Linked DNA regions of Bradyrhizobium sp. WD16. Each later gene encodes a partner of the first gene's protein in a complex. Links are inferred from orthologs where the notes say so. Each region holds a gene or a part of one and is shown in the gene's direction. Other genes may lie near its edges.

Region 1 (15,131 bases):
AGATTTCCGCCGAGAAGCTGGCAGCCTAATAAACGCCCCGAAGGGGCTCAAAGGACCGAGGTCGCTATGAAAACGTGTCTGGTGGTCGATGACTCCAGCGTCATTCGCAAGGTGGCGCGGCGTATTCTCGAAGGTCTGGATTTCCAGATCACCGAGGCGGAGGACGGCGAAAAGGCGCTCGACATCTGCAAGCGCGGTCTGCCCGATGCCGTTCTGCTCGACTGGAACATGCCGATCATGGACGGCTACGAGTTCCTGCGGAATCTGCGGATAATGCCGGGCGGCGACCGTCCCAAAGTGGTGTTCTGCACCACCGAGAACGACGTCGCGCATATCGCCCGCGCCCTCCATGCTGGCGCCAACGAATACATCATGAAGCCGTTCGACAAGGATATCGTCACGGCCAAGTTTCATGAAGTCGGGCTGATCTGAACAGCCGGGCTGCGGCGTTCTGTTTTTGAGTTGTGTCCAGTTTGGTGAGTGATGAGTTTTGCCGCAGCGACTGCCCGTGCGTCAGTGGCGACGCCTTCGGGTCCGATCCGTGTCATGGTTGTCGACGACTCCGTCGTCATTCGCGGCATGATCTCGCGCTGGATCGACGCCGAGCCTGATCTCAGGGTCGCTGCTTCGGTGCGCACCGGCCTCGAGGCGGTGCAGACGCTCGAGCGCGCCAATCCCGATGTGGTGGTGCTGGACATCGAGATGCCCGATCTCGACGGCATCTCGGCATTGCCGCAACTGCTCGCCAAGAAGCGCGACCTCGTCGTCATCATGGCCTCGACGCTGACGCGGCGCAACGCGGAGATCAGCTTCAAGGCGCTGTCGCTCGGTGCGGCCGATTACGTGCCCAAGCCCGAGAGCACCCGCGAGGCCGGCGCCGCCGACACCTTCAAGCGCGATCTTTTGTTCAAGATCCGGCAGTTCGGCGCCCGGCTGCGCCGGCCGGTCCATGCGCCGTCGATCGTGCCTGCGCCGGCGCCGGAGAAGGCGCGGGTGGTGCCGCCGCCGGCGGCTCACGCGCCGATCTCGCTGCGGCCCTTCGGCCTCACGGCGCCGCGCGTCCTGCTGATCGGCTCGTCGACCGGCGGCCCGCAGGCGCTGCTGACGCTCGTCGCCGAAATCGGACCGGTGATCGACCGCGTCCCGGTGCTGATCACGCAACACATGCCGCCGACCTTCACCACCATCCTCGCCGAGCACCTGGGCCGCGCCAGCGGGCGGCCGGCGCATGAAGGGGTCGACGGCGAGGCGATCGTGCCCGGCCGCATCTACCTCGCTCCCGGCGGCCGGCACATGCGCATCATGCGCAAGGGCGCCGGCGCGGCGATCGCGCTCGACGACGGTCCGCAGATCAATTTCTGCAAGCCGGCGGTCGACCCTATGTTCGCGTCGGCGATCGAGGTCTGGCAGAGCGGTGTACTCGCGGTCGTGCTGACAGGCATGGGATCCGACGGCATGCGCGGCGGCAAGGCGATCGTGGAGGCCGGCGGCAGCGTCATCGCCCAGGATGAGGCCACAAGCGTGGTCTGGGGCATGCCCGGTGCGGCGGCCCAGGCCGGTATTTGCGCCGCGGTGCTGCCGCTCGACCAGATCGGACCGAAAGTCGTCCGCATGTTCTCCGGGGGCCGCGCATGACGCCGCACGATTACGAGTATCTGCGCAAGCTCCTCAAGGACCGGTCCGGCCTCGTGCTGTCGTCGGACAAGCAGTATCTGGTCGAAAGCCGGTTGTTACCGCTCGCCCGCAAGGCGGGCCTGCCGGGCATCTCCGAACTCGTGCAGAAGATCAAGGCGGGGTCCGAGCGGGTGACGGTGGATGTCGTCGAGGCGATGACCACCAACGAGACGTTCTTCTTCCGCGACAAGGTGCCTTTCGACCACTTCCGCAACACCGTGATTCCCAAGCTCCTGCAGGCGCGCGTTGCCCGCAAGGCGCTGCGGATCTGGTGCGCGGCGGGTTCGACCGGCCAGGAGCCCTATTCGCTGGCGATGTCGATCAAGGAGATGGGCTCGCAACTCGCCGGATGGCGCATCGAGATCATCGCGACCGATCTGTCGCAGGAGGTGCTGGAGAAATCGAAGGCCGGCATCTACAGCCAGTTCGAGGTCCAGCGTGGCCTGCCGATCCAGCTCCTCGTGAAGTATTTCAAGCAGGTCGGCGACATGTGGCAGGTCAACGCCGACATTCGCGCGATGGTGCAGCAGCGTCAGCTCAATCTGCTGCACGACTTCTCCGCTCTCGGCACCTTCGATGTGATCTTCTGCCGAAACGTGCTGATCTATTTCGATCAGGAGACCAAGATCGCGATCTTCAACCGGCTTGCCCGCGTGCTCGAGCCGGACGGCTTCCTGGCGCTGGGCGCGGCGGAAACGGTGGTCGGCCTCACCGATGCCTTCAAGCCCTATCCCGACTGCCGCGGCCTGTATCATCCGAACCCGCAGCGCGCCGCCCAGGTGACTTCACCGACGCTGGCGCCGGCGATGACGGCGCCGCGCGCCGCGCTCAGGGTCAGCTGATGGCCGCCCGCCCGCGACATCAGAGAAGAAAAATGCCGGCGCCGGCGTTTTCCGTCGGGCGACGGCCGTTCCTTCGCCCAAACAAAAACCCCGCCATTGGCGGCGGGGTCAGTCGGGAGGAAGGGCTTTGACGGGCCCTCGGCTCGCCGTATCCGTCAGGCGGGGATCCGCTCGTCTTCCTCGTGCGGCTCGCGCAGCACGTAGCCGCGGCCCCACACCGTCTCGATGAAGTTGCGGCCGTCGGAGGCGTTCGCTAGCTTCTTGCGCAGCTTGCAGATGAAGACGTCGATGATCTTCAGCTCCGGCTCGTCCATGCCGCCATAGAGGTGATTGAGGAACATTTCCTTGGTGAGGGTGGTGCCCTTGCGGAGCGAAAGCAGCTCCAGCATCTGGTACTCCTTGCCGGTCAGGTGGACGCGCTGGCCGCCGACTTCCACCGTCTTGGTATCGAGATTGACCACCAGGTCGCCGGTCTGGATGACCGACTGGGCATGCCCCTTGGAGCGGCGGACGATGGCGTGGATGCGGGCGATCAGCTCGTCCTTGTGGAACGGCTTGGTCATGTAGTCGTCGGCGCCGACGCCGAGGCCCTTGACCTTGTCTTCAATGCCGGCGAGTCCGGACAGGATCAGGATTGGCGTCTTGATCTTGGAGACGCGCAGCTGCTTGAGAACGTCGTAACCGGACATGTCCGGGAGGTTCAGATCAAGCAGGATGATGTCGTAGTCATAAAGCTTGCCGAGGTCGACGCCCTCTTCGCCGAGATCCGTCGTGTAGACGTTGAAGCTCTCGGACTTCAGCATGAGTTCGATCGACTGCGCGACGGCGCTGTCATCTTCTATCAGCAATACGCGCATGCCAGTCCCCTATAATCGCCGCTCCGGGCGTCAGGTCGAGCCGCCAATCGGGCGACACTGGAAAACGCCTTTGAACAACTGATTCGGTCCCTGACCAGATATCGTTAACAAAACCTGATTCCAGTGCGCAAGCTCTCTCGGTGCAAATTTTGCCGAATCGCCGTAAGATATTGCGCAAAGCCAGTTTTTTGTTTTCGTTCTCGCTCAAGTACCACTTTAAGAGACGGCGTTAACCGACTCTCGTGACTCAGACCTTCATCCTGACGGTCGAGCGCACCAGTCCCAAAGACAGTGACGCAATGATTAACGATGCGGGTAAACACGAAGTTAAGGGGCTGGCAGAGCCCTCCGGAAACTTAAGGTTTTCGCAATGAAAGCGCTGGCCGAACAGATCGCCGACATCGACGGCGTCAATATTTATGGCCGTGTTGTGGGCGTGCGTGGCCTGATGGTCGAGATCGCCGGGCCGATCCACGTGATGTCGGTGGGCGCGCGAATTGTCGTCGAGACCGGACAGGATCGGACCATCCCCTGCGAAGTGATCGGTTTTTCCGGCAGCAATGCGGTGGTCATGCCTTTCGCCGGGCTGGAGGGGGTGCGCCGGGGCTGCCGCGCCGTCATCGCCACGTCGGCCGGCCAGGTCCGACCGTCGCCGGCCTGGCTCGGCCGCGTCATCAATGCCATGGCGGAGCCGATCGACGGCAAGGGGCCGCTGCAGCTCGGCCCCTCGCCGGTCCCTTATCGCAATGCGCCGCCGCCGGCCCATTCGCGCCGGCGGGTGGGGGCGCCGCTCGATCTCGGGGTCCGGGCCCTCAACACCTTCCTGACCTGCTGCCGTGGCCAGCGCATGGGCATTTTCGCCGGCTCCGGTGTCGGCAAGTCGGTGCTGCTGTCGATGCTGGCGCGCAACGTCGATGCCGACATCTCGGTGATCGGCCTGATCGGCGAACGCGGCCGCGAGGTGCAGGAGTTCCTCCAGGACGATCTCGGCGACGAGGGCCTGGCGCGCTCCGTCGTGGTGGTGGCGACCTCGGACGAACCGGCGCTGATGCGCCGCCAGGCCGCCTATCTGACGCTGGCGATCGCCGAGCACTTCCGCGACGAGAACAAGGATGTGCTGTGCCTGATGGATTCGGTGACTCGCTTTGCCATGGCGCAGCGCGAGATCGGACTGTCCGCCGGCGAGCCGCCGACCGCCAAGGGCTATACGCCCACCGTCTTCACCGAACTGCCCAAGCTGCTGGAACGCGCCGGCCCCGGCACCGGCGATGGCACCATCACCGGGATCTTCACCGTGCTGGTCGACGGTGACGATCACAACGAACCGGTCGCCGATGCCGTGCGCGGCATTCTCGACGGCCACATCGTCATGGAACGCGCGATCGCCGAGCGCGGGCGCTATCCGGCCATCAACGTCCTCAAGTCGGTGTCGCGCACCATGCCGCGATCGGCCGACCCGGAGTTCCTGCCGGTGATCAAGCGAGGCCGCCAGGTGATGGCGACTTACGCCGATATGGAGGAACTGATCCGGCTGGGCGCCTACCGGGCAGGATCCAGCGAGGAGGTCGACGAGGCCATCCGCCTGCACGGGCCGCTGGAGGATTTCCTGCGTCAGGCCAAGGAGGAGTCCACCCACATCCTGGACGGGTACCAGAGGCTCGCTCAAATTGTCGGACGGTCGGAAACGGAACGCTAACTTTGTCCAGTCATCATGCCCTCCGCTTTGACATCAATGCCGGCGAGGCCCTTGACGGGAGCCGGCAGCGTCCCTCGTGCAGGAAGGGACTTCTGGGGAGTACGAGTCGATGAAGTCACGAGAAACGCTGATCCGCCTGAAGAAATTCCAGGTTGACGAGAAGCGCCGTCGAGTCGCCCAGATTGAGGGCATGATCGCTGATTTCCAGCGGATGGCGGCTGAACTCGAGCGGGAAATCCAGCATGAGCAGGAGCGCGCCGGCATCAACGACCCGACGCATTTCGCCTATCCGACCTATGCCAAGGCGGCGATCCAGCGCCGCGAGAACCTGACACGCTCCACCGACGAACTGCGCGCCCAGCTCGAAGACGCCAAGACCGCGCTCGGCGAAGCCTTCGAGGAGCTCAAGAAGGTCGAATTGCTCGATGAGCGCGACCAGGCCCGGGAACGGGCCGAGGAAAGCGCCCGCGAGCAGGCGGATATGGACAGCATCGGCCTGATGCGCGCCCGTCTCGGCGCGCTCGCCTGACAAATTCTGCGATACGGCAGAGCCCCGGAGCTGCGCTCCGGGGCTTTTGCGTTCGCGACCGGCCGATAACCCCTTGCCAGTGGCCGCCTGCGGCGCATAACTCCGCGGCAAGGATGGCCTCGACGGCCTCGTCGAGGGCTCGGCCGCGACCGGCCGTGGCCTCAACTCTTCACTTTACCGGAGCACCCCTCATGCTGCGCGACGATATCAATACCGCGGTCAAGGAGGCCATGAAGGCCAAGGACGAGCGCAAGCTGTCGACGCTGCGCATGGTCAACTCCACGATCAAGAATGCCGACATCGAGGCGCGCGGCCAGGGCAAGCCGCCGCTCGCCGACGAAGACCTGCTCGGTCTCCTGCAGAAGATGATCAAGCAGCGCCAGGAAGCGGTGGAGCTCTACGAGAAGGGCGGCCGCGCCGAACTCGCCGCCCAGGAGCGCGCCGAGATCGTCGTGATCAGCGCCTATCTGCCCCAGCAGTTGTCCGAGGACGAGGTCAAGGCGGCGATCGCGGCGCTGATCGCAGAGACCGGCGCCGCCGGCATCAAGGACATGGGCAAGGTGATCGGCGGCCTCAAGGCGAAATATGCCGGCAAGATGGACTTCGCCAAGGCGAGTGCGCTGGTCAAGGCCGCGCTCGCCGGCTGAGCCTGCGGTGGGTGAGGGTGAAGGCGGGTGAGGATGAAGATTGCCCCTCACCCGGATCGCTGACGCGATCCGACCTCTCCCCGCCTTGCGGCTATCGTATTCACACATCACACATCTGGTCCGCAGCCGAGAAGGCGGCCATTCTTCAGCCTTTCCATCGTCATGCCCGGCCTTGTGCCGGGCATCCACGACTTCACGACGCTGCAGCAAGCAAGTCGTGGATGGCATAGCGATCCGGCTCCTGCCGGATCGCGTTCATTTCTCATGCCGGAAGTCGGAAACATCCGACTTCCGGCGACAAGTCCGGCCATGACGAAAATGAGTTGCTGTCAGGGCGCCTCTGTCGCCACCCGAATGTGTGAATCTGAGAGCCGCCTTGCGGGGAGAGGTCGGCGCGAAGCGCCGGGTGAGGGGTGTTCAGTGCCGTTGCGGCGATCGCGCCGGCGGGTCTACTCTTGCGGTCTGACGAAGCTGCGGCCCGGGACGCCATGCTGACGCCAACCGACGATTACGAGCGTCTCTATGCCGAGTTTCGCTGGGAAATTCCGGCGCGCTTCAACATCGCGCAGGTGTGCTGCGATCGCCATGTCGGCGCGGGCCGCCTCGCGCTGATCGACGTCGACGAGCGAGGCGCGGCGCGGCATGTCGGTTTCGACGAGATCGCCGACTTCTCGCGGCGCTTCGCCAATGTGCTCGGCGCGGCCGGTCTTGTCCGTGGCGACCGTGTCGCGGTGTTCCTGTCGCAGTCGCTCGAGCTGCCGGTGGCGCATCTCGCCGCCTTTCGTGCCGGCCTCGTTTCGGTGCCGCTGTTCACGCTGTTCGGCGAGGACGCGCTGGCCTTCCGCCTCGACAACAGCGGCGCGCGCGCGGTGGTCACCGACGCTGCCGGCTTCGCCAAGCTCGCGCCGTTGTTGCCGGGCCTGCCGCAGCTCGAACATGTCTATGTGATCGGCGACGGCGCGCCGCCTGCCGGCGCTTCGTCCTTCTGGCTGGCGATCGGCGAGGCTTCGCCCGGCTACCTCAATGCCGACACCGGTCCTGACGATCCGGCCATCATCATCTTCACCTCGGGCACCACCGGCAATCCCAAGGGCGCGCTGCACGGCCATCGCGTGTTGCTCGGCCATCTGCCCTGCGTCGAAATGGTGCACGACTTCTTCCCCAAGCCCGCAGACGTCTACTGGACGCCGGCGGACTGGGCCTGGATCGGCGGGCTGTTCGACGCGCTGTTTCCCGCCTGGTATCACGGCGTGCCGATCGTCGCGCACCGGGCCCGCAAATTCGAGCCGCAGGCGGCGATGCAGCTGATGGCCGATCACGGCGTCCGCAACGTCTTCCTGCCGCCGACCGCGCTCAAGCTGATGCGCCAGGCCGATGTTCGTCATGACGGCGTCAAGCTGCGCAGCATCCTGACCGGCGGGGAATCGCTCGGCGCCGAACTGCTCGGCTGGGTGCGGGCGACCTTCGGCATCGACGCCCACGAGATCTACGGCCAGACCGAATGCAATCTCGTCGTCGGCAACAATGCCCGGCTGTTTCCGATCCGCCCCGGGTCGATGGGCAGGCCGATTCCCGGCTTCGACGTCCGCATCGTCGACGAGGCTGGCCGCGAACTGCCGCAAGGCGAGCGTGGCGTCATCGCGGTGCGGGCACCGAACCCGTGCATGATGCTTGAATACTGGCGCAATCCGGAAGCGACCGCGAAGAAATATGCCGGCGGTTTCCTGCTTACCGGCGATCTCGGGGTCTGCGATGCCGACGGCTACTTCTGGTATGTGAGCCGCGAGGACGACGTCATCACCAGCGCCGGTTATCGGATCGGCCCGTCGGAGATCGAGAACACGCTGCTCAAGCACCCTGCGGTCGCGCTGGCCGCCGTCGTCGGGGTGCCCGACCCGATCCGCACCGAAGCGATCAAGGCCTGGATCGTGCTGCGGCCCGGCTTCGCCCCGAGCGAGCAGCTTGCCCGGGACATCCAGGAGTTCGTCAAGGTCCAGCTCTCCGCCCACGAATATCCACGTCACGTCGCCTTTACCGACACCCTGCCGATGACCGCGACCGGCAAGGTGCTGCGGCGCGAATTGCGCAACCGCGGCTGAACCATTCAGCGCTGACAGGAGCCCGCTTATGTCCCTCGAGGTCTATCTCGCCTATGTCGCCGCCTGCATCGCGCTCGCACTGCTGCCGGGCCCGGTGGTGACGCTGGTCATCGCCACCGGCCTGCGCCACGGCACCCGCGCCGCGCTGGTGAATGTCGCCGGCGCCCAGGTCGGGCTCGCCGCGGTGATCGCGATCGTCGCGGTCGGCCTGACTTCGCTGATGGCGACCATGGGCCTATGGTTCGAATGGGTGCGGCTGCTCGGCGCCGCCTATTTGATCTGGCTCGGCATCGGCCTGATCCGCTCGCCAAGCCTTTTGCCCGCGGTCGAGGCGCCGCCGCCGCCGCGCGGCGGCTTCTTCCTGCAGGGACTGGTGGTGCTGCTCAGCAATCCCAAGGTGCTGGTGTTCTTCGGCGCCTTCATTCCGCAGTTCATCGATCCGGCGCGGCCGCAGCTGCCTCAGGTCGTCATCCTCGGCCTGACCTTCATGGTCGCGGCGGCGTGCTCCGACGGCGTCTATGCGCTGCTCGCCGGCCGCGCCCGCTCGATCCTCTCGGCGCGGCGCGCGCGGCTGCTGTCGCGCGTCTCCGGCGGTTTCATGATCGGCGGCGGCATCTGGCTGGCGCTGTCGCGGGCACGATGAGCCAACCTCGGCTCAAACGGTGATGGTGCCGGCGATGCCGACGACGACATCGCCGCCGACCCAGATGTCGTCGCCGGCCTTCGCCACATGGACGCGTCCGGCACGGCCGAGCGCGGCGCCCTGGGCGGCGACATAGCTCGGCGGCGCGAGACCGGCGCCGATCAACCATTGCGCCAGTCCGGCATTGAGGCTGCCGGTGACCGGATCCTCGATGCCACGGCGGCCGACGAAGGCGCGCACCTCGAACTGGGCCTCATCGCCGTCGCGGGCCTTGTCCCACGGCGCCACCAGGCCGAGCTTTGTATCGGGCAGAAGCGAGGGATCGAAGCGGACAGCGAGGAGTTCGGTGCGCGAGCCGAGCATCGCCGCCACCCAGCCGGGGCCGTTGTCGGTCCATTGCGCCGCCTTGACGGCATCGGCGCCGAGGCCGATCGAACGGGCGATCTGCGCCACCAGATCCGGCGCCACCTCGCCGCTCCGCCGCAGCGGCGGTGCGGCGAAGGCGAGCCGGGTGCCGTCGCGCCTGACCCGCACCAGGCCGACGCCGCATTCCTGGATCACTTCCGCGCCCTTCGGCCGATGGCCGAGCGCCAGCCAGACATGACACGAGCCGAGGGTCGGGTGACCGGCGAACGGCAGTTCGCTCTCGGGGGTGAAGATGCGCACCCGGTAATCGGCCGCCGGATCGGCCGGCCGCGACAGGAACGTCGTCTCGCTCAAGTTCGTCCAGTTGGCGATCGCCTGCATTTGCGCGTCCGACAGGCCGTCGGCATCGGCGACCACCGCGAGCGGGTTGCCCTTGTAGGGCACTGCGGAGAAGACATCGACCTGGTGGAAGGGGAGCTGGGGCATCGGATGTTCTCTGTCGTTGCTGAAAATCATGCCCGCCAGAACGGCTTGCCGCTCTCGCGCCGGACGAGTTCGGCATCGAGCCCGACGTCGTGCATCTGCCGGGCGTCGAGTTCGGCGAGGTTGCGGCGAGTGCTCATCCGCTGCAGCCAGGTCCGCGGCCAGTGCAGCAGGGCGCTGACGATCGTGCCGGCCGGCGTCGCGGCGCGGCGTGGCGCAAGGGACTGGGGTAGGGATGGGGCGAGGGGCTTTGCCATGACGGGAGCCTCGGTTTCGGACAGCCTCTTGGTGGCTTGTTCAGGGGCGCTTTCGGCAGCATCGGCCGTTGCGCTCCCAGCATTGTCTCAGTACAAGTTGCGGAGCAATCGAAACATTGCACCCGGTGCAATCATGGCCGCTCCTCATTACACCGTCCTGGTCGACGAACTCGCCGCCGATATCGCCGCCGGCCGGCGCCGGCCTGGCGAGCGGCTGCCGCCGCAGCGCGTCTTCGCCTATGAGAAAGGGATCGCGGCCTCGACCGCCGCGCGGGTCTATGCCGAGCTCTTGCGCCGTGGCCTCGTGGTCGGCGAGGTCGGCCGCGGCACTTTCATCGCGGGTCACCGCCCTCCCGGGCTGCCGCTGCGGCTCCACACCGAGTCCCACGACGAACGGGTCGACCTCGAGTTCAATTTTCCCACCGTCCCGACCCAGTCGGCTTTGATCGCCGAGTCGCTCGCGGCCTGGCAGCATCCGGAGGAGCTCGGCGCCGTGCTGGCGCCGATCACCGCGCGCCGCCTGCATGCGGGAGCGAGCGTCGCGGCCGAATTCATGACCACGGCCGGCTGGCGACCGCGACCGGAGGCTTTCGTCTTCGCCGGCAGCGGCCGGCAATCGCTGGCGGCGGCGGTCTCCACCCTGGTGCCGCTCGGCGGCCGCCTCGCCGTGGAGGCGGTGACCTATCCCATGATCAAGGGCATTGCCGCGCGGCTCGGCATCACCCTGGTGCCGATCGCGCTGGATGGCGAAGGGCTGCGCCCGGATGCCATCGTCAAGGCGCATCGCGCCGGCGAGCTGTCGGCGGTCTATCTGCAGCCGGTGATGCAGAACCCCCTCGGCATCACCATGACCGCGGCGCGGCGTACCGAGATCATCCGTATCGCGCGCAAGCTCGATCTCATCATCATCGAGGACCTGGTCTATGGATTCTTGACCGATGTGCCGCCGCTGGCGGCGGAGGCCGAGGAGCGCTCGATCGTCATCGACAGCCTGTCGAAACGTCTCGCCCCCGGCATCGCCGTCGGCTTTCTCCACGCGCCGCCCGCGCTGCGCGAGCGCGTCGCCACGGTCGTTCGCACCGGTGCCTGGTCGGTGACGCCGCTGGCGCTTGCCGGCGGCCTGCGCCTGATGGCGGACGGCACCGCGGCGGAGATCACCCGGCGCAAGCGCGCGGATGCACAGGCGCGTCAGGCCATCGTCGCCGAATGTCTCGCCGGCCTCACCATCGAGGCGGATCCGCGGTCCTACCATGCCTGGCTGCATCTGCCCGACGGCTGGCGTGCGGAAACGGCCGCGGCGGCGGCCGCGCGCGCCGGCATCGCCGTCACCCCGGCGAGCGCCTTCGCGGTCTCGCCGGGCCATTCGCCCAACGCCGTGCGGCTGGCGCTCGGCCTTCCGACCCACGATCAATTGCGCTGGGCGTTGACGTGGCTGGCGGCGCTGCTCGCGGCCGGGCCGCATGATGCCGATGTGACGGAGTAGGCTGCGGCGAAGCGCGTCTCAGGTCTTCTCGACGTGCGGCAGATGCAGGCCGAGCTCCGGTTCGATCTCGGCGAGAATGCGCGCCAGCCGCTCCGCCCATTGCCGCTGGCCGCAGTCGTCCTCGATCAGATCGTGGCGGATCTCGATGCCGCAATTGACGAGCTCTTCGGCTTCGCCATGCACGGGAATGGTGTAGTCGCTGGTGTCGCTCACCGCGTAGGGCTCGTTGTCGCCGACAACGAGATCGCCTTCGGCCCGCAGATGCCGCAACAGCAGCGGCGGCAGCCGGCGATCGCGATGATAGAGCGCGCCGACATGCCAGGGCCGGCTGATGCCGGCATAGACCGGCGTGAAAGAATGCAGGGCGATCAGAACGGTCGGCCGCCGGGCGCTGCGCCGTTGTTCGATCACCTGGCCGATGCGGCCGTGATAGGGCGTAAAGACCAGGCGGCGGCGGTCCTCGGCATCCTGCCGCGTCAGGCCCTCGTTGCCCGGCACCAGGGTGGCTTCGCTGATCATCGGAATTGAAGAAGGCGATCCGGGCGGGCGATTGCAGTCGATCACCAGGCGCGAATAGGCCTGGGCAATGAGATGGGCGCCGAGCAGGTCCGACAGCCTGTCGGCGACCGCCGCGACACCGATGTCCCAGGCGATATGGCGCTCCAGCTCGATCTCGGGCAGGCCGAGGCCGCGAAGACTGCGCGGAAGCCGCCGGCCGTAATGATCTGCGACGAGCAGAAAGGGGGAGGCACCATCGGCGTTGAGCTCGACCACCGGGGCGGGCTCGTCGGCGGCGAGGCTCATGCGAATGGCGAGGGGCGGATCGGTTATGGTCATGGTTTTCTGGGCGCGGCGCGCCATCCCGGAATCATTCGGGATGATTGCGCAAAATCGCGTCTTTTTCGAGTGCGGGCTCGCCGAGAACCGGACCGTCCCAGGGGCCTGGGACGGGCGAGCTGTGCATGACAGGGGACAAGTCGGCCCGTGGTGGCGGTTCCTCCGCCGGCCCTATATGGATGGTTGACTGCCCGATCCTCGAGCCGGTCCCTTCACCCGATGCGCTTTACGCCCCAGTTTCTCGATGAGCTGCGCGCCCGGCTTCCGGTCTCGGAAGTCGTCGGCCGTCGCGTCAAGCTCAAGCGCGCGGGGCGGGAATGGAAGGGTCTGTCGCCTTTCCAGCAGGAGAAGACGCCGTCCTTCACGGTCAATGACCAGAAGGGCTTCTATCACGACTTCTCGTCGGGCCGGCACGGCGACATCTTCGGCTTCGTCATGGAGACCGAGGGGGTGAACTTCGCCGAGGCGGTCGAGCGGCTCGCCTCGATGGCCGGGGTTCCGTTGCCGGCGGCCTCGCCCGAGGCGGTGCGGACCGAGCAGCGCCGGCGCACCCTGCACGACGTGATGGAAATGGCGACCGAGTTCTTCATCGCGACGCTGGCGTCGCGTGCCGGGGCCCGGGCGCGCGGCTATCTTGCCGATCGCGGCATCTCGCCCGCCACCCAGCTCCAGTTCCGGCTCGGCTATGCCCTGGGAGAGCGCTTCGCGCTCAAGGAACATCTCGGCAAGGCCGGCGTGTCGGTGAACGACATGGTCGAGGCGGGGCTCCTGATCGCCGGCGACGACATTCCGGTGCCTTACGACCGGTTCCGCGATCGCGTGATCTTTCCGATCACCGATCTGCGGCGACGCGTCATCGCCTTGGGCGGCCGCGCGCTCGAAAAGGATGTCCCGGCGAAATACCTGAATTCGCCCGAGACGCCGCTCTTCCACAAGGGGGACAACCTCTACAATTTCGCTTCGGCCCGGCAGGCGGTGCATGATGGCGCTGCGCTGATCGTGGTCGAAGGCTATGTCGACGTCATCGCCATGGTCACCGCCGGCTTTGCCGGCGCGGTGGCGCCGCTCGGTACCGCGCTGACTGAAAACCAGCTCGCCCATCTCTGGCGCATGAGCGACGAGCCGATCATGTGCTTCGACGGCGACAAGGCCGGCCAGCGCGCCGCCTATCGCGCGGCCGATCTGGCGTTACCCTCGCTCGCGCCCGGCAAGAGCCTGCGCATCGCCTTCATGCCCGAAGGCCAGGACCCCGACGATCTGGTCCGCAGCGGCGGACGGGCGGCGATCGAGGAGGTGCTGGCCGCGGCGCGGCCGCTCGCCGAGGTGGTCTGGGCGCGCGAGGTCGAGGGCGGCCGTTTCGACACGCCTGAACGCCGTGCCGCCCTGGAGTCTCGCATCGGCGAGCTCACCGCGGTGATCCGCGACGAGGTGGTGCGGCGGTACTATCGTCAGGATCTCGGCGAACGGCTGCAGCGGGCCTTTGCGCCGGAGGGCGGCCGCCGCGGAGGCGGCGGCTTCGGCGGCCAGGGCCGCCGATTCGGTCCGCGCGCCGGTGGATTTGGCGGCGCCAGCGCCGGCAGCGGGCCGGGCCGGGGCGGTCGTCAACAGTTTTCTACCCCGGTCCTCGGCCATGGTCCCTACCAGGTGACGAGCCCCCAGCTCGCCACCAGCCCGCTGCTGCGCGGCCAGCGCTCGGCGCTGTCGCGGCGCGAGGCATTGATCCTGCAGTCCCTGATCAACCATCCCTGGCTGTTGCATGACCACCTCGAGGAGGTGGCGGCGCTGGAATTGGCTCATCCCGAGGCCCATCGGCTGCGGGCTGGAATCATCGGCGCTTTCGCCCACGACCATCACCTTAGCCCGGAGCCCGACGAACAAAGTGAACAGCTCCGCGCGGACCTTGCAAAGGCCGGATTATCTGAGTTGCTTCAAAGGGTTGAGAGGTCCATCACGACGTCGGCGGTGTGGGGCGCGCAGCCCGGGGCGGCGAGGGACGATGTTCTTGCGACATGGAATCAACTGGTTGCCTTGCATCGCCAGTGGCACTCCCTACTTAGGGAATTGAAGGATGCCGAGCTTGCCCTGGGCGAGGTGGCCAACGAGGCGAATTATGCCTGGCTGCGCGACGTCAAGGCGAGGCTGTCCGAAGTCGATGGGACCGAGGCCCTGATCGAGGGCTTTGGTGAATCCTCCGGACGCGTCCAGCGATCGGTCTGACAGCCTCACAGGCACGGCGAGAGGGGGTCCGGAACCGGCCAGGGCCTTAAAAAGACTCGCAAAATGGACGGTTTGGACGCAAAAACAGGGCTAACAGGGTTAAGCGGTGCTTAACGGCGCTGCGCTAGTGTCCCGGCTCTAACGTTCGTATGCCGTTGCAGCGAGCGTTAGAACCAAGGATCACTGGCAGAATATAATTTTAGTGCGGTTTTGGATCTGACGCGCGTACGACGAATTCGCTGCAATGCAGATACGAGCGTCAGATCCACCGCACTAGAGTGGCGAGATCGATCGACAGTGATTCGGGGTGGCGTTGCGAAAGCGCCACCCTTTCCGCGTCAAAGGCGGAGTGACGAACGGCGGTGCGGGCGGTGACGCCACGCGCGGCGAGGCGCGTTGAGGAGCAGTGAATGGCCAGCAAGGCGAAGATGGCGCAGATCAAGGAAAAGGAAAAGGACGACAAGGTCGTCGACGCGCCCGAGAAGGACAGCGCGGAGGCTC
Region 2 (15,092 bases), 2.1 Mb from region 1 along the record:
CGGCGGCGGCGAGCGCCGAATATTCGCCGAGCGAGTGGCCGGCGACGAAGGCGGCATCGCGCGCCACGACAACGCCGGCTTCGACCTCGAGCACGCGCAGCGCGGCGAGCGACACCGCCATCAGCGCCGGCTGGGCGTTCTCGGTGAGCTGCAGCGTCTCCGCCGGCCCATCCCACATGGTCGCGGTCAGGCGCTCGCCGAGAGCGGCATCGACCTCATCGAACACGGCGCGCGCCGCGGCGAAGCCGTCCGCCAGCGCCTTGCCCATGCCTACTGCCTGCGATCCCTGGCCGGGAAACGTGAATGCTGCCGTCATGCCCTAGTGTCCTGTCTCCGAATTACCGCTTCATTTGCCTCACCCTCGCACGATCATTCGGAGACATCAGGACACTAGCAAAATCAAGAAGCTAGTGCGGCTTATGTCTCGCAATTGCCTACAGGGGCTTGCCGTAAAGGGCATAGGCAATTGCGAGACGCCGCACTAGTACCCTGTCTCCGAAGTTCGTGGTTCGCCTGCAGCACCCTTCCGACACGAACTTCGGAAAGCGGGTCCCCCTCGCGAAATGCCGCGGGTTAAGACACTGGCGCGGGCGATGCTGTCAAGTCGGCCGGCGCGCCCTCGGTTATCTGCTCGGCGGCGACGCGTTTTCGGCGCAGGAGGCAATGGCGGTCGGGCTCGTCAATGCGGTGGCGCCGCATGACGACTTGGAGCGCCGTGCCGAGGACCTCGCCGGGCGCATCATCGCTCATTCGCCGCTGGCGGTGACCGCGGTAATCACGGCGGCGCGGCGCCGCCCCCAGCCTTAGAAGCCGGACGCGGCCTGGTCGCTGGACATCGCCACGCCCTCGCGGGAGCGGCGGACATTGCTGACCAGCTGCCCCGGCCGGTCCTCGGACGCCGGCCTTGCCGTCGCCAGCCGCAGCACCGCCAGGTAGCTCGACTGCACCTCCATGCGCGCGGCGTAAGGCCCGCGCGACAGGATCGCGTGCACCTTGGGCAGGTTGTAGCAAGGCACGTAGAACAGGAGATGATGCTCGAGGTGGTAGTTGACGTAGTACGGCGCGATGAACGCCCGCGCCAGCAAGCCCGCGCGCGTGGTGCGCGTGTTGCGCAGCGGATCGTTGCTGTCGGGCACCACCGCGTGCTCGGCGATGTTGCGGATGCGGGTGATCACCATCATCCAGGTCAGGAGCGGCACCAGCCAGAGCAGCGGATAGGCCCACCACACCCCGGCGAGCGCGAGCAAGGCAAACAGGCCTGCGTTGACCGCGATCTGCCGGCCGAGCGCTTCGGCCGCACGGCGCAGCCGCTGCCGGAGCGGCCAGACTGAATCGCCCAGCGCGTTGAGCAGCTGCGCCTTGCGCAGTTGGAAGCCAGTCTGGCCAGTGATGTCGCGAATGAATTTGCGCCGATAGCTCGCCCTGGTGATCGGGAAAGGCGCCGACAGGACGAGGTCGGGATCGTCTTCCTGCTGGGTCCGCGCATGATGCTGCAGGTGATAGCGGCGATAGGCCCGCGTCTCGGCGAAGATCGGACAGGCGCAGAACCATTGGCTCAGCAGCATATTCAATCGTTCGGACGCGGCGAGGCTGCCATGGGCGCCATCGTGCATCAGGATGGCGAGGCCGAGCTGGCGTGAGCCGATCAGGGCGACCGCGACGAGGTAGGTCACCGGATTGGGAAAGACCGCGACGAGGGCCATGGCAGCGCCGATCACCGCCCAGGCATGGGCCACCAGCGCGATGCCTTGCCAGTCCGAACGGCACCGCACCTCGACGAGTTCGGCCTCGGTCATCAGGTCGCGCGCCTTCAGGCGAAGTGCTGTCATGGCGTCTTCTCCGCGGCAGTCGTTTCGCTTTTGTCGTTGTCGCTGTCGTCGGCCACGAGGCGCAGCGGCGCATCAGCCTCGGCCTCCAGCAGGTGCAGCATGTCCGCCACCATCACCTCGGCGGAGCGGCCGACGGCCTGCCCCTCGATGGTGACACCGATGGCGATCGTCCAGAATCGCCGGGCGGTCAGCGCCGGATCGCGCCGCGAGCGCCAGCCGCGCCGCGCCATTTCGCCGGCATAGGCGCGCAGGCCCTCCTGGTGCAGCCGCTGCACCGTACGCTCGATCAGCGACGCGAGTTCAGGACGCCGCCGCGCCAGCGTCATCGCCTCGATGAAGAAGCCGATGGCGTCGGCATGGATCACCCGTTCGACGAGCGCGCGGGTATAGGCCTCCGGCGTCGCGGCGCCGCTGGCCGCCTCTTCGGCGCCGCGGGCAAGATACAGCACGTCGCGGCAGGCAGCCTCGACGAACAGGGCCTCCTTGGCGTGGAAGTAATAGGTGATCTGGCTGGGAAAGGCGTCCGCCGCGGCGGCGATGTCGGCGATGGAGACGTCCGCCAGGCCCCGCTCCTTGAACAGCCGGCTGGCGGCGTTCAGGAGCTTGGAGCGGGTGCGTTGGCCGGCGCTGCGCGTGGCGCGCACGGCGTGCTTGGGCGCGACTGCGCCGGTTCCGGACATTTCACTCCCCTGAATTGATGTTGTTTGTATGTTAGACAAACAAATCCGTCAAGATGGTCATGGATACGCCGACCAGGCTATGTTCGCACCCGGAACCGCCCTCCCCATTCGCCCCCGGCGGGGCCATTCCGGGCCGTTTCGCCTTGCCAAGAGCGAATTATCCCTTATAAGCAGCGCCATTCGTGAGCTTCCGGCCGGGAGCTGAACGGACGATCTCAGCAATCCCACTTCACCGGATTGATGCGACAGGATCGGCACCACCGATCCGGCGTCCCGTGTTCCCGCCTTCTGAGCAGTCGAGCCTTTCCCGAAGGGCTCGAAGGGCTTGCCGCCGGCAGCATCGCGACCAACTCAGGAAAGGACGGCCATGCCTCTTTACGAGCATGTATTTCTTGCGCGCCAGGATGCCAGCGCGCAGCAGGTCGAAGAACTCACCGCCCAGCTTACCGGCGTGATCGAAGGTCTCGGCGGCAAGATCACCAAGACCGAGGCGTGGGGCGTGCGCTCGCTCACCTACCGCATCAACAAGAACCGCAAGGCGCATTTCGTCATGCTCAACATCGACGGCCCAGCCGCGGTGGTGGCGGAGGTCGAGCGCCAGGAGCGGATCAACGAAGACATCATCCGCTATCTGACGGTGCGCGTCGACGAGCTCGAGGAAGGCCCCTCGGCGATGATGCGCAAGTCCGAGCGCGACCGTGACCGTGACGACCGCGGTGGTTTCCGTGGCGAACGCGAAGGCGGCTTCCGTGGCGACCGCGGTCCGCGTCGCCCCCGTGAAGAAGCCCCTGCCGAGACCGAGGAGTAAGAAACATGGCCGAAGCTGGTGCTCGCCGTCCGTTCTTTCGCCGCCGCAAGTCCTGCCCGTTCACGGGCGAGAATGCGCCGAAGATCGACTACAAGGATTCCAAGCTGCTGATGCGCTACGTGTCCGAGCGCGGCAAGATCGTGCCGAGCCGGATCACCGCCGTGTCCGCCAAGAAGCAGCGTGAACTCGCCCGCGCCATCAAGCGCGCGCGGTTCCTGGGCCTGCTGCCCTACGTGATCCGCTAAGCCTTCCCGATGCCATCAGCGGTGCCGGCCTCGCCGGCGCCGCTGGTCGCACGGATCTGATCGCAACACCAAAGATCGCAGCGCCGTCGCCATCGGCGACGGCGAACACAGCAAGGCTCCGGGGTCACGCCCGCGGCCGATGGTTGGGGCAAACGACGCCTCTAACCGCTCGAAGGGAGCGGGACAGCTGATGATGATGCAGATTCTCATTGCGCTCGCCGCCGGCGCCGCTTCGGCGCTGATGTTCGTGTCCATCATTTCGGGCGCGATGGTCTCGCTCGTTTTGTTCTATCTCGCCCCGTTGCCGCTGATGGTCGCAGCGCTCGGCTGGGGCACCGCCAGCGCGCTGGTCGGCGGCCTGCTCGGCAGCGTCGCCATCGGCACCATTCTCGGCCTGCCCTATATGGCGGCCTTCGGCCTGACCATTGCCCTGCCCGCCTTCTGGCTCGGCCATCTCGCGCTGCTCGCCAAGCCGGTCGAGACCGCGCCATCCGCCCAGCCCGTGCTGGAATGGTATCCGACCGGCCGCATCCTGGCCTGGATCGCCGGCTTCGCCGCGCTGACCACCATCGTCGCCCTGCTCTCGCTCGGCACCGACGCGACCGCGATCACCGAAATGCTCAAGCGCGCCCTGACGCGCATGTTCGGCATGCGCGACGCCGGCTCGAGCGATGCGGCCAGCACCGACCAGCTCGTCACCGTGCTCGCCGCGATCGCGCCGTCGGCCGCGACCATGGTGGCGATGCTCACGCTGGCGGTGAATCTGTGGCTCGCCGGCCGCATCACCCGGACTTCCGGACGGCTGGCGCGGCCCTGGCCGCAACTCGACCTCACCGAACTGCCGCCGATGACCCTCGCCGCCCTTGCCCTCGTGCTGGCGCTGGCCTTCACCGGCGGGCTGACGGCGCTGATCTCGCAGATCATCGTGGCGGCCCTCGTCATGGCCTATGCGCTCAGCGGTTTCGCGGTGCTGCACATGCTGACCCAGGGCGCGCAGCTGCGCGGCCTGTGGCTGAGCAGCAGCTATGCCGCCGTCCTGATCTTCGGCTGGCCCCTGCTGATGATGACAGCGCTCGGGCTCGTCGATGCCGCGTTCGGCCTGCGCCGCCGCAAGCTGGCGCGGCCCGGCCGGTCACCATCCCAGTAATTTCCAACCCGCAACCTGATCGAACATCGAAGGAGATCAACCATGGAAGTCATTCTTCTCGAGCGCGTCGCCAAGCTCGGCCAGATGGGCGAGGTCGTCCGCGTCAAGGACGGCTTTGCCCGCAATTTCCTGCTGCCGCGCGGCAAGGCGCTGCGCGCCACCAAGGACAACCGCGAGAAGTTCGAGGGCATGAAGGCCGACCTCGAAGCCCGCAACCTCGAGGCCAAGGGCGAAGCCACCAAGGTCGCCGAGAAGATCGACGGCAAGAATGTCATCGTGCTGCGTCAGGCCTCTGAAACCGGCCAGCTGTTCGGCTCGGTCTCGGTCCGCGACATCATCGCCGCCTTCGCCGCGGAGGGCGTCAACATCAACCGCTCGCAGGTCCTGCTCGACGCGCCGATCAAGGTCATCGGCCAGCACAAGGTGTCGGTCGCCGTGCATCCCGAGGTCGAGGTCACGGTCAGCGTCACCGTCGCCCGCAGCGCCGACGAGGCCGACCGCATCAACCGCGGCGAGGACGTCAACAGCCGCAAGGAAGACCAGGACGCCACCGCCGAGGCGCTGGCCGCCGCCGGCGAGTTCTTCGATCCGGAAGCCGCCGAGGAAGAGCCGGCCGCCGGCGCCCAGTAAGCCTCGCGCTCCAACGCAAAAGCCCGGCCATCAGGCCGGGCTTTTTTGTGCCTATCTGCTGTCGCAGAGGTCGTCGCTATCGGCCGCGCCGCGCGCGGTGCCCTCGCCTTTACTGGTTGGACGCCGGCGAAGCGGCCGGACTGGCCGTTTCCTTGGCCGCCTCGGCAGCGGCGGGTTTCTCGACGCTCTTTTCGGCGGGCTTCTCGCCTGCGGGAGCCGGCGGCACTTTGGCGTCACCGGCGTCGGGCTTGATGTCGGCCGCCGTCGGCGGCGGCAGGTTGACCGGCTCCGGCACCGGCACTGCGGCGTCGATGGCGCGCTGCGAGGCCGCCGGGGTCTCCGGCTTGGTTTCCTGCTTTGCGGCGGCGGCCGCATCCCCCTTGGGCGCCTCGGCGGCAGGTTTGGCGGCATCGGGCCTGATCGCCGCGTCCGGCGTCGTCGGCTCGCCCTTCCGGCGTTTGCCGAGCCTGGTCTTGCCCTTGGCCCGGGTGGGCGCTTCGCCTTCGGCGGCCGGCATCTCGCCGCGTGGCCTGCGTTCGACACGCTCCTTGTCGCCGCCAGGCCCGGATTCGGCCGCAGGCGTCCCGATCGGAGCATCGGACCGCAGATTGGCCGCGCCCTCACGGCGGCCGTGGCGGCCAGCCGCCCGAGGCTCGGCTGCCGCGCCGCCGCCGCCGCCGGCCAGGAGATAGGCGCTCAGCATCTGCGCCATCTCGCCTCCGGTCGTGTAATGCTGCCGCAGGAAACCGGGCAGCGACTGCGGCGGCACCGTTTTCAGAAGCCCGCGCGAGCTCTTGTGACAGGCGCTGCAATTACCGTTGAAGATTTGAATGGGGCTTTTGCCCGCATCCAGGTTCTGGGCCCAAACGGGCGTCCCCACCACGCAGCCGATCACGGCAGCCGCCGCTAAACTGAGCGCTCGGCTCAACATTTACGTCCTCCAGACCCGTCAGCTTCCACATTGCGGGCGACAGGTTTAGCGGAATCTCCGGCGAAGGGAAGCACCGTTCCCGCCCCCGAACGCGCCGTTCTGGCCGCCCTGCTCGAGACGCATTGGCGCCCTTGCGAGAGCCATGCTTAAGTACATACCTACTAGGAACCGGGTCCTGACCGAAAGGGTTGAATTAGGCGCAATTTGCGTAGCCGAATTCCTCCAGTTCGCGCTGCGCCAATTCGGGTGGCGACATGTCGGGCTTGTTGGGTCATTTCCTTCAGCGTTTCGTCCGGCGCGGTATTCTCACGGTCACGACGGCCGAGGGCGAGACGAACACCTATGGCGACGGCACCGGACGGCCGGTCGCGATCCGTCTCACCTCGCGCCAGGCCGAGCGACGACTGCTGCTCGATCCCGAACTCGCCCTCGGCGAGATCTATATGGACGGCGGCATGATCGTCGAGCAGGGCTCGATCGCCGACCTCCTGGCCGTTTCCCTCGACCAGCCGCAGATGTCGCCGCAATGGGGCAGGCTGCAGCGCTCGGTACGCTACCTCTTCCGGCACGCCCAGCAGTTCAACGTCCGCGGCCGGGCGCGGCGCAACGTCGCGCACCATTACGACCTCGACAGCCGGCTTTACTCCCTCTTCCTCGATGCCGACCGGCAATACAGCTGCGCCTATTACGAACATCCCGAAGCATCGCTCGATGACGCCCAGCTCGCCAAGAAGCGGCACATTGCCGCCAAGCTGCTGGTGGGACGCGGCCATCGCGTCCTCGACATCGGCTGCGGCTGGGGCGGCCTCGGCCTCTATCTCGCCGAAACCGCCGGCGCGAACGTCACCGGGGTTACCTTGTCGGCTGAACAGCACGCCGTCGCCATCACCCGGGCCGCCGAGAAGCACCTGTCCAGATCTGCAAATTTCCTGCTGCAGGACTACCGCGACGTGCCCGGCACCTTCGACCGCATCGTCTCGGTCGGCATGTTCGAGCATGTCGGCGTCGATTATTACGACAGCTACTTCCAGCGCTGCGCCGAGCTGCTGAGCGAGGATGGCGTGATGCTGCTGCATTCCATCGGCCGCTCCGAAGGGCCGGGCATCACCAATCCCTGGATCGCCAAATACATCTTTCCCGGCGGCTACATCCCCGCCTTGTCGGAAGTGCTGCCGGCGATCGAGCGGGCCGGCCTGCTCGTCACCGACGTCGAGATCCTGCGGCTGCATTACGCCGAGACCCTCAAGGCCTGGCGCGAACGCTTCCTCGCCCGACGGGAGGAAGCCGAACAGCTCTACGATGCGCGCTTCGTGCGGATGTGGGAATTCTACCTGGCGGCGTCGGAAATGTCGTTCCGCAAGCAGAACATGATGAATTTCCAGATCCAGCTCGCCAAACGCCAGGGAATCGTGCCGATAACGCGCGACTACATCCCGCGCGAGGAGGCCCGCCTGCGCAACGCCGAAGGCCAGCACAGCCCCAAGCTCCAGCTCGCCGGCGAATAGGCCTGCGCCAGATGACACGGTCAAGCGCCGCGACGCGGCGGATCGACGTTATCCGCCATTTCCAGAGCGGCGTCATGGTGGTGCATAAGCACGCGGTTCCACCTTTCGCCGGCCGCACAGCAGGTGCTTTATACGCCCCCCATTCCGTTGAATTTGAAGTTATTGTCGCGCCATGGCTGTTGATTCGAACGTTCTCAAGCTGGCGCCGGATACCTCCGCGCCGGCGTATCGCGCGGCGCCGCATAACATCGAGGCGGAGCAGAGCCTGCTCGGCGCGATCCTCGTCAATAACGACGCCTTTTACCGGGTCTCCGACTTTCTCGAGCCCAAGCACCTGTTCGAGCCGATCCATCAGGTGATCTACGAGACCGTCTCGAGCCTGATCCGCGCCGGCAAGATCGCGACCCCGGTGACGCTGAAGACCTTCCTGCCCGCCGACGCCGACATCGGCGGAATGACGGTGGGGCAGTATCTCGCCCGCCTCGCCGCCGAGGCGACCACGATCATCAACGCCCAGGATTACGGCCGGACCATCTACGAACTCGCGCTGCGCCGCGACCTGATCCGCATCGGCGAAGACATGGTGAATGTCGCCTATGATGCGCCGGTCGACTTCGCGCCGCGCTCGCAGATCGAGGATGCCGAGCGGCGGCTCTACGAGCTCGCCGAATCCGGCCGCTACGAGGGCGGCTTCCAGCGCTTCTCCCAGGCCCTCACAGTCGCGGTGGATCTTGCCGCCGCCGCCTACAACCGTGACGGCAAACTGTCAGGCGTCTCGACCGGCCTGCGCGACCTCGACGCCAGGATGGGCGGCTTGCAGCGCTCCGACCTCATCGTCCTTGCCGGACGCCCGGGCATGGGCAAGACTTCGCTCGCCACCAATATCGCCTTCAACGTCGCCCAGGCCTACGCCTACGACATCGCGCCCGATGGTACCCACCGCACCACCAACGGCGGCGTGGTCGGCTTCTTCTCCTGCGAAATGTCGGCCGAACAGCTCGCCACCCGTATCATCGCCGAGCGCACCGGCATCCCCTCGAGCAGCATCCGCCGCGGCGGAATTTCGGAAGCGGACTTCGAGAAGATCCGGGACCATGCCATCGAATTGCAGTCGCTGCCGTTCTATGTCGACGAAACCGGCGGCCTCGCCATCGCCCAGCTGACCGCACGCGCCCGCCGCCTGAAGCGCCAGAAGGGCCTCGACCTGATCGTGATCGACTATATCCAGCTGCTCTCGGGAAGCAGCAAGCGATCCGACAACCGCGTCCAGGAAGTGACCGAGATCACCACCAGCCTGAAGGCGCTGGCGAAGGAACTGAACGTGCCGATCATCGCGCTGTCGCAGCTCTCGCGACAGGTCGAGAACCGGGAGGACAAGCGGCCGCAACTGTCCGACCTGCGTGAATCGGGCTCGATCGAGCAGGACGCCGACGTCGTCATCTTCGTCTACCGCGAGGAATACTACCTGCAGAACCGGGAGCCCCGCCCCGGCACGCCGGAACACGAGAAGTGGCAGACCGAAATGGACCTCGCCCATGGCAAGGCCGAAGTCATCATCGGCAAGCAGCGCCACGGCCCGACCGGCACCGTCGAACTGCACTTCGACGCCAACATCACCCGCTTCGGCGATCTCGCGAACGACAATTATCTGCCCGAGCAGATGTGAGCGGCGCCGGCGCGGGATGCGAGCCTCGCTGCATGCTCGACTACTGCTGCGGTTGAACCGCAGCAGTGCGCCGCGTATGGTTGATCGGCCGAGATCGGCGCTGCGTCGCGCGACGCCTGCAGGCCGGCGGCGTTCCATGCTCCGAACTCTTCGCGCCGACGTCTTCGAGTGTCGATCGACATGAAACAAACGTCCATTCTTTCAGCTGCCGGCGCGACCGGATCGAAGCCGAGCCATGACGCGGCCTGGGATGCCGCCGTCAACGGCATTCTGACCATCGACCTCGACGCCATCGTCGCCAACTGGCGCAAGCTCGACAGCCGTGCGGTGCCGGCCGAATGCAGCGCCGTGATCAAGGCGGATGCCTATGGCTGCGGCGCCGCGCCGGTGGCGCGCGCCCTGGTCGGGGCCGGCTGCAAGACGTTCTTCGTCGCCACCGCCGTCGAGGCCCGCGCCGTGCGCCTCGCCGCCCCGGGCGCGACGATCTATGTGCTCGACGGCTGCTTCGTCGGCGCGGCGGAGGCCTTCGCCGAGATCGATGCCAGGCCGGTCATCGGCGATCTCGCCGAACTCGCCGAATGGGACGCCTTCTGCCGGCGCAGCGGCTGGAGCGGCGGCGCCGCGCTGCACGTCGACACCGGCATGAGCCGCCTCGGCCTGTCGATGGCGGAGGCGCAGTCGCTGCTGCCGCGCGTTCACACCGGCAATCACGGCCTCACCCTGGTGCTCAGCCATCTCGCCTGCGCCGAAACGATCGATCATCCGATGAATGCGCGGCAGCTCGGCGCCTTCCGGGAGATCGCCCAGGCCTTTTCCGGCATTCCTGCCTCGCTCGCCAACTCATCGGGGATCTTCCTCGGCCCGCATTTCGGCTTCGAGATGGTCCGCCCCGGTGCCGCGCTCTACGGCATCAACCCGACGCCGGAGGCCGACAATCCGATGAAGCCGGTGATCCAGCTGCAGGCGCGCATCGTCCAGCTCCGCAACATCGAGCGCGGCGAAACCGTGGGTTACGGCGCGACCTGGACGGCGCGGCGGCCGACCCGCCTCGCGGTGGTGGCCGCGGGCTACGCGGACGGCTACTTCCGCGCCGCCGGCGGCGTCGACGGCGTGCGCAGCGCCGAAGTGATGGTCGCCGGCCGGCGCTGCCCGATCGCCGGACGGATCTCCATGGACCTGCTCGCGGTGGACATCACCGATGTCCCGCCCAATGCGGTGCGGCGCGGTCACCTCGTGACGTTGATCGGCGAAGGCATCACCGTCGACGAGGTGGCGCACCACTTCGACACCATCGGCTACGAGGTGATGACGAGCCTCGGCCACCGCTACGCCCGCGTCTATCGCGGCGCTGTTTGATGCGGTGAAGCGCCAATGGCCAAGAACACGCTGAGCTTCGTCTGCCAGAACTGCGGCACCGCCTACAATCGCTGGCAGGGCAAATGCGACTCCTGCGGCGAATGGAATACGCTGGTCGAGGAAGACGTCAGCGGCGCCACGACGATGCCGGCGAGCATCCGGCCGCGACGCAAGGGCCGCACCTTCACCCTCGAGTCGCTTTCCGGCGAGAGCCATGACGCGCCGCGGCTGCCCTCGGGTCTCGCCGAGCTCGATCGCGTCACCGGAGGCGGTTTTGTCCGCGGCTCGGTGCTGCTGGTCGGCGGCGACCCGGGCATCGGCAAGTCGACCCTGCTGACCCAGGCCTCCAGCCTGATGGCGCGCGCCGGCCATCGATCGGTCTACATCTCCGGCGAAGAGGCGGTCGCCCAGGTGCGGCTGCGCGCCGCCCGCCTCGGCCTCGCCGGCGCCCCGGTGCAGCTGGCCGCCGAAACATCGGTCGAGGACATCATCGCCACCTTGTCGGAAGGAGCGACGCCGCGGCTGGTGGTGATCGATTCGATCCAGACCATGTGGACCGACACCGTCGAATCCGCCCCGGGCACCGTCACCCAGGTGCGCGCCTCGGCCCAGGCGCTGATCCGGTTCGCCAAGAAGTCCGGCGCGGCGCTGATCCTGGTCGGCCACGTCACCAAGGACGGCCAGATCGCCGGGCCGCGGGTCGTCGAACATATGGTCGACGCGGTGCTGTCCTTCGAAGGCGAAGGCTCGCAGCAGTTCCGCATCCTGCGCGCGGTCAAGAACCGCTTCGGCCCGACCGACGAGATCGGCGTCTTCGAAATGACCGGGCTCGGCCTGCGCGAGGTCTCCAACCCTTCGGAACTGTTCCTGTCGGAGCGCGATCTCGGCAGCCCCGGAACCGCGGTCTTCGCCGGCATCGAAGGCACCCGGCCGGTGCTGGTGGAACTCCAGGCCCTGGTGGCGCCGACCTCGCTCGGCACTCCGCGCCGGACGGTGGTCGGCTGGGACCAGAGCCGCCTGTCCATGGTGCTGGCGGTGCTGGAAGCCCATTGCGGGGTCAAGCTCGGCGGCCATGACGTCTACCTCAACGTCGCCGGCGGGCTGCGCATCCAGGAACCGGCGGCAGATCTCGCCGCCGCCGCGGCGCTGGTGTCGTCGCTGGCCAACGCGCCGCTGCCGCCCGACGCGGTCCATTTCGGCGAAATCTCGCTATCGGGGGCGGTGCGCCCGGTGGCGCAGACCGCGGCACGGCTCAAGGAAGCCGCCAAGCTCGGTTTCAGCCGCGCGGTGCTGCCGGAGACCGCCCGCGGCGAGGCGACCGCCGATGGCGGCCTTTCGCTGACCACCGTCGGCTCGCTCACCAGTCTCGTCGCCGATATCGCGGCCCGCGGCGCCGGGCGTGGTGCCGCCGCTGGAAAAAATGCCACACCGGCGAAAATCCGCCGGAGCGAGGCCTGAACGGCGGATGACGCTGGCCGCCGCCGCCGCTATACACCCCCCGGGCGGTTGCCACGCGCCCGCCCAGACGGTCGGGTATCGCGGCGATCAGGAACCGAGACGGATCGGCCAGGCGGCGATCGAGGACTCGAACGGCTGCGGCCGGCCGGGTGCCTCGGCAACGTTGCTGCGGTTGGGCGTCGTCTTCTTGGGCCTTGCAGGGGCGGTGCGATCACCGTCATCTGGCTAAAGCCTGCGGAACCGATTCGCCCGGGAATTGGAATGCAAGAGCGGACCTGACCAGCCGATGCCGATTACGCTTCTCGATCTCATTGTTCTCGCGGTGATGCTGCTGTCGGGCCTGTTGGCGATGATCCGCGGCTTCATGCGCGAGATCCTGTCGATCGCCGCCTGGGGCGCCGCCGCCCTGACGACGCTCTATGCCTTCAACAAGCTGCTGCCGACCGCCAAGACCTATTTCAACAACGATACCATCGCCGCCATCGCGGTGGTGGCCGGCGTCTTCATCGGCACCCTGATCGTCGTCTCGATCGTCACGGTGCGGATCTCGGACATGGTGCTGGATTCGCGGATCGGCGCGCTCGACCGGACCCTCGGCTTCCTGTTCGGTCTCGCCCGCGGCCTCCTGATCATCGTCGTCGCCTTCCTGTTCTTCGTCTGGCTGGTCCCCGAGAAGCAGCAGCCCGATTGGGTCCGTTCGGCGAAATCCAGGGTGGTGCTGCAAGGAACCGGCGATTGGCTGATGTCGCTCTTGCCGGATGACCCCGAGAACACCATCTTGAAGAGGTTCAAGAAGCCGAAAACGGACGAGGAGCAGAGTGACGCGGCTCCCGATCCCCGCCCGACCGGCGGGACCGATGCCGGCGGCTATGCGAAATCGGCTCGTGACGGCCTCAAGCAGTTGATCGACGGCGGCAAGGCGGCCCGGTAGCGGCCTGCCGGGGCGATCGGCTTTTGAGGAGGTTCTGCTCTTCCGAGGGGCTTTGCGCTTCTGAGGAGTTCTCAAGAACCAGAGGCGTCTGGACGGTGACGGCTGGCGGGCGCTACAAGGCGCCCAGGATGCGAAAGGTTGCCGGACTTCAGCTCCGGTGGAGAGAGGCACGATGGACGAGATGCAGGACCCCTCCGGCGACACTCCTGCCCGGGACCTCGGCCCCCGCCCTGACAGCCTTAACCGAAGCTTTCCCGAAAGCATCATGATCGACAAGGACCTCGACGGCGACACGCTGCGCGAGGAATGCGGCGTGTTCGGCATCTTCGGCCACCCCGAGGCCGCGGCGATCACCGCGCTCGGCCTGCACGCCCTGCAGCACCGCGGCCAGGAAGCCGCCGGCATCGTGTCCTTCGACGGCGGCCGCTTCCATTCCGAACGCCGCCTCGGCCTCGTCGGCGACACCTTCTCCCGCCGCGAGGTGATCGAGCGCCTGCCCGGCTCCGCCGCCGTCGGCCACGTGCGCTATTCGACCACCGGCGAAACCATTCTGCGCAACGTGCAGCCGCTGTTCGCCGAGCTCAACGCCGGCGGCTTCGCCGTCGGCCACAACGGCAATCTCACCAACGGCCTCACCCTGCGCCGCGAACTGGTGCGCGGCGGCGCCATGATGCAGTCGACCACCGACACCGAGGTGATCCTGCATCTCGTCGCCCAGTCCAAGCGCAACCACTTCATCGACCGCTTCATCGAGGCGCTGCGCGCCATCGAAGGCGCCTATTCGCTGGTGGCGCTCACCAACAAGAAGCTGGTCGGCGCCCGCGACCCGCTCGGCATCCGGCCGCTGGTGCTCGGCGAACTCGACGGCTGCCCGATCCTCGCCTCGGAGACCTGCGCCCTCGACATCATCGGCGCCAAATACATCCGCGACATCGAGAACGGCGAGGTCATCGTCTTCGACGAGAGCGGGGTGCAGAGCCACAAGCCCTTCCCGCCCCAGGACCCGCGGCCCTGCCTGTTCGAATACATCTATTTCGCCCGGCCGGACTCGGTGCTCGGCGGCCGCCCGGTCTACGACGTGCGCAAGGCGATCGGCGCCGAACTCGCGCGCGAGAGCCATGTCGAGTCCGACGTGATCGTCCCGGTGCCGGATTCCGGCGTGCCCGCGGCGATCGGCTACAGCCAGCATTCCGGCGTGCCCTTCGAGCTCGGCATCATCCGCAATCACTATGTCGGCCGCACCTTCATCCAGCCGACCCAGAGCATCCGCGAGCTCGGCGTGCGCATGAAGCATTCCGCCAACCGCGCTGCGATCGAGGGCAAGCGCATCGTCCTGATCGATGATTCGCTGGTGCGCGGCACCACCTCCAAGAAGATCGTGAAGATGATGCGCGAGGCCGGCGCCCGCGAGGTCCATTTCCGCATCGCCTCGCCGCCGATCACCCATCCCGATTTCTACGGCATCGACATGCCGGACCGGGCGCATCTTCTGGCGGCGACCCGCACCATCGAAGAAATGCGCGACCTGATCGGCTGCGACAGCCTCGCCTTCCTGACGGTGGACGGACTTTACCGCGCCATGGGCGAGCCCGGACGCGACCCGGCCCATCCCAAATTCACCGACCACTATTTCACCGGCGACTATCCGACCCCGCTCACCGACCAGAACCACACCGAGACCACGCCACGCCAGCTCTCGCTGCTCGCCGAAGCGAGCTGAGCCAGGCCGAGCCGAGACGAGCGTATCGCCCGGGTCGGCACACGGGAGGAGCGCGGCGGCGGCGTTGACACCCCGCCGCCCGCCACGTAACTGGCCGCCATCAACTCCGGCCGCCGTGTGCAGATCATGACCAAGCCCCTCGCCTCCCGCATCGCCCTCGTCACCGGAGCTTCGCGCGGCATCGGC

What was found.
Region 2: the proteins of dnaG (region 1) and DB459_RS23620 are in contact, whole or in part, in a crystal structure (PDB 2R6A), measured with the Geobacillus stearothermophilus proteins. The link is inferred for Bradyrhizobium sp. WD16 from one-to-one orthologs. Residues at the interface, in WP_049624496.1 of Geobacillus stearothermophilus: Lys456, Leu457, Leu458, Pro459, Ala460, Asn463, Ala464, Leu467, Leu535, Leu536, Ile537, Ala538, Gln544, Glu545, Asp548, Tyr549, His552; in WP_033016901.1 of Geobacillus stearothermophilus: Ser13, Glu15, Ala16, Gln18, Glu91, Leu92, Asp94, Ala95, Val96, Pro97, Thr98, Ala99, Ala100, Asn101, Tyr104, Tyr105, Ile108.

Annotation. Positions count from the first base shown.
Region 1 is NZ_CP028908.1:3,059,924-3,075,054, forward strand. Bases 12,132-15,131 are described here. They hold dnaG (DNA primase), read left to right. Parts: upstream 12,132-12,632; coding sequence 12,633-14,630; downstream 14,631-15,131. Other genes in these bases: DB459_RS14255 (N-formylglutamate amidohydrolase), read right to left, coding at 12,132-12,413; rpoD (RNA polymerase sigma factor RpoD), read left to right, coding at 15,041-15,131. Outside these bases: DB459_RS14190 (chemotaxis protein CheW), read left to right, coding at 1-29; DB459_RS14195 (PleD family two-component system response regulator), read left to right, coding at 67-432; DB459_RS14200 (chemotaxis response regulator protein-glutamate methylesterase), read left to right, coding at 484-1,635; DB459_RS14205 (protein-glutamate O-methyltransferase CheR), read left to right, coding at 1,632-2,516; response regulator transcription factor CtrA, read right to left, coding at 2,672-3,373; flagellar protein export ATPase FliI, read left to right, coding at 3,744-5,069; flagellar export protein FliJ, read left to right, coding at 5,179-5,598; DB459_RS14225 (GatB/YqeY domain-containing protein), read left to right, coding at 5,790-6,245; DB459_RS14230 (acyl-CoA synthetase), read left to right, coding at 6,734-8,344; DB459_RS14235 (LysE family translocator), read left to right, coding at 8,373-8,987; DB459_RS14240 (PhzF family phenazine biosynthesis protein), read right to left, coding at 9,000-9,839; DB459_RS14245 (DUF1127 domain-containing protein), read right to left, coding at 9,866-10,093; DB459_RS14250 (PLP-dependent aminotransferase family protein), read left to right, coding at 10,227-11,576; more of DB459_RS14255, read right to left, coding at 11,595-12,131. UniProt on the Escherichia coli protein: RNA polymerase that catalyzes the synthesis of short RNA molecules used as primers for DNA polymerase during DNA replication.
Region 2 is NZ_CP028908.1:5,120,797-5,135,888, forward strand. What follows is about bases 7,234-10,194. They hold DB459_RS23620 (replicative DNA helicase), read left to right. Parts: upstream 7,234-7,947; coding sequence 7,948-9,441; downstream 9,442-10,194. Other genes in these bases: DB459_RS23615 (cyclopropane-fatty-acyl-phospholipid synthase family protein), read left to right, coding at 7,234-7,775; alr (alanine racemase), read left to right, coding at 9,622-10,194. Also shown: fabD (ACP S-malonyltransferase), read right to left, coding at 1-316; DB459_RS27420 (enoyl-CoA hydratase-related protein), read left to right, coding at 505-807; DB459_RS23580 (fatty acid desaturase family protein), read right to left, coding at 804-1,829; DB459_RS23585 (TetR/AcrR family transcriptional regulator C-terminal domain-containing protein), read right to left, coding at 1,826-2,509; rpsF (30S ribosomal protein S6), read left to right, coding at 2,877-3,317; rpsR (30S ribosomal protein S18), read left to right, coding at 3,323-3,562; DB459_RS23600 (DUF2232 domain-containing protein), read left to right, coding at 3,753-4,709; rplI (50S ribosomal protein L9), read left to right, coding at 4,752-5,339; DB459_RS23610 (hypothetical protein), read right to left, coding at 5,449-6,270; more of DB459_RS23615, read left to right, coding at 6,525-7,233; more of alr, read left to right, coding at 10,195-10,797; DNA repair protein RadA, read left to right, coding at 10,813-12,255; DB459_RS23635 (CvpA family protein), read left to right, coding at 12,542-13,186; purF (amidophosphoribosyltransferase), read left to right, coding at 13,368-14,906; DB459_RS23645 (SDR family NAD(P)-dependent oxidoreductase), read left to right, coding at 15,033-15,092. UniProt on the Escherichia coli protein: The main replicative DNA helicase, it participates in initiation and elongation during chromosome replication. Travels ahead of the DNA replisome, separating dsDNA into templates for DNA synthesis.